2 regions of the Streptosporangium roseum DSM 43021 genome follow, and region 1 is predicted to be linked to the other one. Evidence: riboswitches for the same ligand, from Rfam matches in the RefSeq annotation. Region 1 holds a riboswitch; the other holds the start of a gene.
What was found. Region 1 has a riboswitch for cyclic di-AMP ahead of SROS_RS35255 (coiled-coil domain-containing protein). Riboswitches for the same ligand answer to the same signal wherever they lie in the genome.
Positions count from the first base shown of each region.

Region 2: it holds a riboswitch for cyclic di-AMP, as region 1 does, so the genes downstream of both, SROS_RS13035 (C40 family peptidase) here and SROS_RS35255 (coiled-coil domain-containing protein) in region 1, are expected to answer to the same signal.

Region 1 is NC_013595.1:8,068,180-8,071,378, reverse strand. It holds gene SROS_RS35260 (WD40 repeat domain-containing protein) at 1-673, shown strand, start outside; gene SROS_RS35255 (coiled-coil domain-containing protein) at 834-1,757, opposite strand; cyclic di-AMP (ydaO/yuaA leader) riboswitch at 1,811-1,946, opposite strand; gene galT (galactose-1-phosphate uridylyltransferase) at 2,018-3,097, opposite strand; gene SROS_RS35245 (DeoR/GlpR family DNA-binding transcription regulator) at 3,094-3,199, opposite strand, start outside.
Region 2 is NC_013595.1:2,927,245-2,930,443, forward strand. It holds gene SROS_RS13025 (TetR/AcrR family transcriptional regulator) at 1-592, shown strand, start outside; gene SROS_RS13030 (hypothetical protein) at 874-1,137, shown strand; gene SROS_RS49495 (hypothetical protein) at 1,211-1,435, opposite strand; cyclic di-AMP (ydaO/yuaA leader) riboswitch at 1,436-1,594, shown strand; gene SROS_RS13035 (C40 family peptidase) at 1,701-2,189, shown strand; gene SROS_RS13040 (hypothetical protein) at 2,267-3,052, shown strand; gene SROS_RS13045 (M48 family metallopeptidase) at 3,168-3,199, shown strand, end outside.

The DNA.
Region 1 (3,199 bases):
AGCGCGCACCTCCTCCTACATTCGCGACTTCGGACTCAGCGCGGACGGCGGGGGCGCCGTCACCGTGGACGGCGATGGGGCGGTGACGGTCTGGGACCTCGCCGACCCCTCGCGCCGGGTCAAGTCGGCCGGCCTCGCCCTGCCCGCGAAGTCCGCGGCGACGGCGATGAGCGCGGACGGGCGCGTCGTCCTCGCTGGAAACGCGTATCGGGCCGGGCTCTGGAACCTCGATGACCGGTCGCGTCCGGTCAGCACGGCTGTGTTCGATGTGCCCCTCGCCGACATTTATGACATGGCCCTGACCTCCGACGGGAAGATCGCCCTGCTCGCGGGACCGAGCGATTCCGGGATTCTCTGGGACCTCTCCGCCCCGTCCGGGCCGGCCCGGACGGCCGCGTTGAAGGGATACGCGCGGGAGATCGATTCCGTGGCTCTCAGCGCCGATGGCGGCATCGCCCTGGCGGCCGGCCCCGGCGGGGTCTCCCTGTGGGATCTCAGGGGCCTCGCCGAGGTCGTCGCCGACCCGGAGCGGGCGGCTTGCAGCGGTAACACCAACGCGGAGATCGACAAGGCGGACTGGGCCCGCTACGCGGGCGGCGCGGACTGGTCGGACTACGGGGGAGGGGGTTCTGACGTCCTTGCCGTCTGCTTCATCAGCCCGGGCTCCGCATGATGCCCTGTCCGACCATGTCGCTGACGGCTGACACCGTTTGACGACGGGGCCGGGTGCCACTCGGTGATCGAGAAGCCCGGAAATGTTGGCGGCGGTGAACGCGTAGTGTGCCCCGAGAGCCATCCACGACGCGTTAACCGCAGGTCAGCGCCCCAGCAGCTCAGTACATCGAGATGTGGACGTGGTCGAAGTGGTTGGCGGTGATGCCGCCGCGGTTGGACATCGGGCGCCAGCCGGAGCCGGAGTTGATGCGCTGGCGCCAGATGACGTATTTGACGCCGAGGGCGGCCTTGTTCTTGATGGTCCAGGCGGCGATCTCGTCGCCGAGTTTGATGTGGGCGGCCGAGGGCATCGAGCCGCCGGTGCTCATCATGAAGTCGCAGGCGCGGCCGAGGGGGTGTTCGCCGCCGTCGTTCGCGGCCCGGTAACAGCCGACCTGGTAGGGCAGGGGAAAGCGCTTCTTGATGGCTTCGCGCATGATCCGGGTGCGGTCGGTGATGTTGTCGGCGCCGGCGGGGAGCTGGGGGGCCCAGCTGCCGTCGGCGCGGCGGCCGGAGCCGGTGGGGACGAGCGCGTCGAGCTTCTTCTCGATGTCGTCGATCACCTGCTCGGCTTCCTCACGCTGGTTCTCCACTGCCGCCGCCTCCTCGCCGATCGCTTTGGTGAGCTGGGCGGCCTTGTCCGCCGCCTGCTTCTTGAGGTCCCGGCTCAGGGCGAAGCCCTGCAGGTAGGTGCTCTGCTGGGCGCTGAGCTGCTCCATGATCGCGAGGCCTCCGATGTCGGTGGAGAACAGCACGGAGGGCAGGTCGACGGCGTTGCTCTGGTAGCGGTACTGGGCGAGGGTGTCGACCTGCTTCTCGGCCTCGGCGTAGCTCTCCTCGGCCTTGCGCAGGTCCGTCTTGGCGACGCTCTCGGCGGCCTGGGCCTTCTTGAGGGATTCGCGCTTGGCCGCGTAGGTCTCGATGAGCTTGTCGACCTTCTTGTTGAGCTGGGCCAGCTCGGCGCGGAGCTGGGACTCCTTCGGCTTGGGGGTCGCGTTACCCGCGGTAGCCGTGCCAAGGGTGAACGCTAGGGCCGAAACCATGGAAATGGTCAAAGCCGCATGGCGACGGAACGTGGGGGATAGAGCCGCCACGACTCTCCTCTCCTTCCGCCTACCGGGTTAGCTGACGGGTTCGGGCTGGAGGAAGCCCTTCCACCGAAGTGGTTCACCCCAAGTGCGGTGGGTCCCCGGCTCCCGGGCGACGCGCCCGGAATTAGGCATATCGGACATTAGGTCCGATGTGTGAGGATAGTAGTGGTAAACCCTGGGTAACGCGACCCCAATCTGAGACTAATAAGTGATCATCCTGTGACAAGAGAACGTAAAAGGCGCGCCGTCTCCTCAGGCAGGACGTCGTTCACGAAAGCCCCCATGGCCGACTCCGATCCGGCGAGATACTTCAGCTTGTCCGGCGCCCGGCGGATGCTGAACAGCTCCAGGTGCGCGTACGACAGCTCCCGGCCGACGTTCACCGGCGCCTGGTGCCAGGCCGCGACGTACGGCATGGGCACGCCGAAAAGCCCGTCCAGGCGGCGGAGCACCTCCGTGTAGAGCGGTCCGAACGCCGCGCGCTCGGCGGGCTCCAGCCCGCCCAGGTCGGGGACCTGGCGGTGCGGGTAGAGGTGGACCTCCACGGGCCAGCGCGCCGCGGCGGGGACGAAGGCCGTCCAGTGCTCGTTCGAGGCGACCACGCGGATCCCGGCCTCCCGCTCGGCGGCCAGCACGTCGGCGAACAGGTTGCCCCCGGTCCGCTCCCGATGGCGCTCGGCCGCGCCGAGGGAGAGCCTGGTGCGCGGGGTCACGTAGGGGTAGGCGTAGATCTGGCCGTGAGGGTGGGCCAGAGTGATGCCGATCTCCGCTCCCCGGTTCTCGAAGCAGAACACCTGCTCCACGCCGGGCATCGCGGACAGCTCCGCCGTACGGTCGATCCAGGCCTCCATGACCAGCTCGACCTGGCCGGCGGAGAGCTCGGAGAAGGACGAGCCGTGGTCGGAGGTGAAGCAGACCACCTCGCACCGCCCGGTCCCCGGGCGGACCTCGCTCAGCCCCCCCACCTGGTGGTGTTCGCCCCTCTGGGCGGAGAAGGAGGGGAATCGGTTCTCGAAGACGACGACGTCGTAGGCGCTCGACGGGACCTCGGTCAGGTTGCCGAGGGTCGACGGGCACAGCGGGCACTCGCTCGCCGGCGGCAGGAAGGTGCGCCCCTGGCGGTGCCCGGCCACCGCGATCCACTCCTCGGTGAGCGGGTCGTAGCGCAGCTCGGAGGCCGGCGGGCGGGGCGGCAGGTCGCGCTTGTCGATCGCGCCGCGGTCGGCGTCGTCGTGCCGGTCGAAGTAGAACAGTTCCCGCCCGTCGGCCAGGTGGGTGATCGTGCGCTTCATCGGCTCAGCACCGCGCTCTCCGGCCGCGCCTCGGCGACGATCAGCTCGCCGACCTGGGCGGTGAGCTCGTCGCGGGCCTCGTCCGGCATGCCGGAGTCGGTG
Region 2 (3,199 bases), 5.1 Mb from region 1:
GCGGCGCACGCGCCAGGCGATCGTCGCGGCGGCCGGCGAGCTGTTCGTCGCGAACGGCTACGTGGCCACCTCCCTGGCCGACATCGCCGTCGCCGCCGGTGTCGCGCGCCCGACCGTCTTCGCCGCCTTCGGCTCCAAGCCGGCGCTGCTGCGCGAGGTGCTCGACCAGGCCCTCGCCGGTGACGACGCCCCCGTCCCGGTGGCCGACCGGCCGTGGTTCAAGCCCGTCTGGGACGCGACCACGCAGGCCGCCGTCCTCGACGCCTACGCGCAGGTGTGCGTGCTCATCGGGGGGCGCGCGGCGGCGCTCTTCGAGACCGTCCGCCGGGCCGCGGACGCGGCGCCCGAGGTGACCGAGCTGTGGGACACGCTGCAGGCCAACCGCCGCGCGGGGGCGCGCATGGTGGTCGAGCGCCTGCGGTCGACGGGGCCCTTGCGGCCGGGACTCGACGGGGAGCGGGCCGTCGACGTCATGTGGCTCCTCAACGACCCCGCCCATTACAGCGCCATGGTGCAGCGGTGCGACTGGCCCGCCGACTCCTTCCGCGACTGGCTGGCGGGCGTGATGCGGGACGCGCTGCTCCCTCGCTGAGAACGGCCGGGCGGTCGGCGCCCTCGTCCCCGGCGGCCATCTGTCCGTCGCCGAGTACGACCGGTACGGCCGCGTGGTGCGCGAGCTCACCGCGCACAACCGGGCGCCGGCACTCGGCAAGGACAGCTACCGTCTCGCCGAGCTCACCATCACCCGGTTCGACGCGCCCGAGCGCGCCGAGCTGCTGTCCACCCGCTCGATCTACGACGCCGCCGGGCGGCGCCAGGGTCGTCGGCAGGGAGGGGCCGGCCCGCCTGCAGCCCACCACCATCCACGGCGACGTGGGCACCGAGCTGGAGCCGGAGACCGGGACCGCGACGGTGCTCGACTACGACGAGTACGGCGTGGCGCGGTCGGAGATCCGGCGGTACGGCTGGCTGGGCGGCACGCGGAGCCCCGCGGAGACCCTCGACGGGACCGTCCGGCTGGGCGGCCGCCTGTACGATCCGGCGTTCGGCCGGTACCTCCAGCCCGGCGCGGTGCCCGCGGAGGCGGGCAACGCCTGCGAGTCCTGGTACGGCGACCCGGTGGGACGGAGGAATTGAAGATCGAATGCAGTGTGACGAATGTTACAGAAGTGACGGCCTTCGGATGATGATCATAATAATGTGACGAGGGTCATAAAAAAATAACGGAACCGCCTATCACGCAGGGATTACGGAACCGGGCGGGGTGCTTGTCGATCTCCATTTCCCTGGCATAGCTTTGCTGAAATTTGGTGATCGGAGTACCTTCTGGCGTCGCGGTGGCAAGCCATGTCGCCGCGCCGAATGCCTGCCCGAAGGTCAGGCATTCCGCAGAAAATCCAATTGGCCGCCGCTCCCCTGAGGGGTTGGACCCCATCGCGGCGGCCTGCCGAATCCGTGCAGCCAGGAGGCATGGAACCGGGGACCCAAGGGCCCTCAAGGTATGGCCAGGGGTGAATCGGCATATTTCATGCCGTAGGGCGACTTCCCCGCCCGAATCCGTCAGCTAACCCGGTAGGCATCAGTGGAAGCCCCAAGGAGAAATCCTGTCTACCACCCTGCGTAACCCCCGTCTGTCGCGCCTTGCCCGCCTTTCCCTCGGCGGTGCCGCACTCACCCTGACCGCCTCGTCCGGAGCGGTCGTGCTGGGATCCACGGCGGCACAGGCGACGACGGACATCGTGGTCGCGGTCCAGGCCAAGAGCACGGCGAAGGCCGAGAGTACGGCGAAGGCCAAGACCACCCGGACGAGCAAGGTCGCACGACAGAAGGTGAAGGCACACAAGGCCGTCTCGGCGGCCACGAAGCAGATCGGCGATCCGTACCGGTGGGGAGCCTCCGGCCCCGGCTCGTTCGACTGCTCCGGGCTCGTCCAGTACGCGTGGCGCAAGGCCGGCGTCTCCCTCCCCCGGATCACGCACAGCCAGTACCGCGCCGTCAGGAAGAAGGTCTCGTGGAGCAGCCTGCGCCCCGGTGACCTGATGTTCTTCTACGGCAAGGGCCACGTGGGCATGTATGTCGGCAAGGGCAAGATGGTCCACTCGCCGAGCAGCGGCAAGACGGTCCGGATCGTGAAGCTGAAGGGGTACTACAAGTCCTCCTTCGCCGGAGCGGTCCGTCCCGGCGGCTGACCCCGAGCGAATCGGCCCCGTCCATCCTCCGCGGATGGACGGGGCCGCTCCATGCCGGTCGAGTAACATCAGCTCATATGTCCGTCCGGAGAGGGCGCCGCGCCGTGCTCACCGGGATGCTGGCGCTGATGAGCGCCGGCCTGACCGCCGGGGCGGGGCCGCTCCCGCAGGATACGCGCGGCCTCTGGCCGGGGGCCGCGACCGTGGTCCGCGGGGAGCACTCCGTCGTGATCGGCCACCGCGTCCCGCTCGCCGATCTCCGCGATCTGGCGTCGAGGGCCGACCGTGCCCGCCGTACCGTCGGGCGGATCTGGGGACCGGTCCGGCCGGTGATCCTCTTTCCCGCCACCGACGCGGAGGCGGCGGCGCTCGCGGGTGCCGGGAGCACGGGAGGGCTGGCCGCGATGGCCACCGCCGACAGGGTGATCGTCCTTCCGTCGGGCTACGCGAGGCTCAGCGCGGCCGGCCGGGACGTGGTGATCACGCACGAGCTCACCCACGTGGCCACCGGCGCGACCCGCGGCGGCCGGGTGCCGATGTGGCTGTCGGAGGGGTTCGCCGACTACGTGGGATACCGCGACGCCGGGATCGGGGTCCGCGAGGCCGCCGCCGAGCTGGCAGCGGAGGTGCGCGCGGGCACCCTGCCCGCCCGGCTCCCCGGAGCCGCCGACTTCGCCCCCGGCGCCCCGCGGCTGGCGCAGGCCTACGAGGAGGCGTGGCTCGCCTGCCGCTACATCGCGGAGCGCTTCGGTGAGAAGGCGCTGGTGAGGCTCTACGGTAGCGATGTCGGCAGCGCGCTGGGCCTGTCGCGGGCGGAGCTCACCGCCGCCTGGCGTGACCACCTCCGGAGGGAACTGGGTTGACGCGGACCACGACGGACACGCCTCCGGTCTCCGGAGGGATCATCATGGCGCGGGCCACGGCGGGCACGCCTCCGGTCTCCCCGGGGCCTGCGACGCGCCTGCGGGGAGGGTCCCGATGACGACGACCACGGCGGAGGCGCTCCCGGG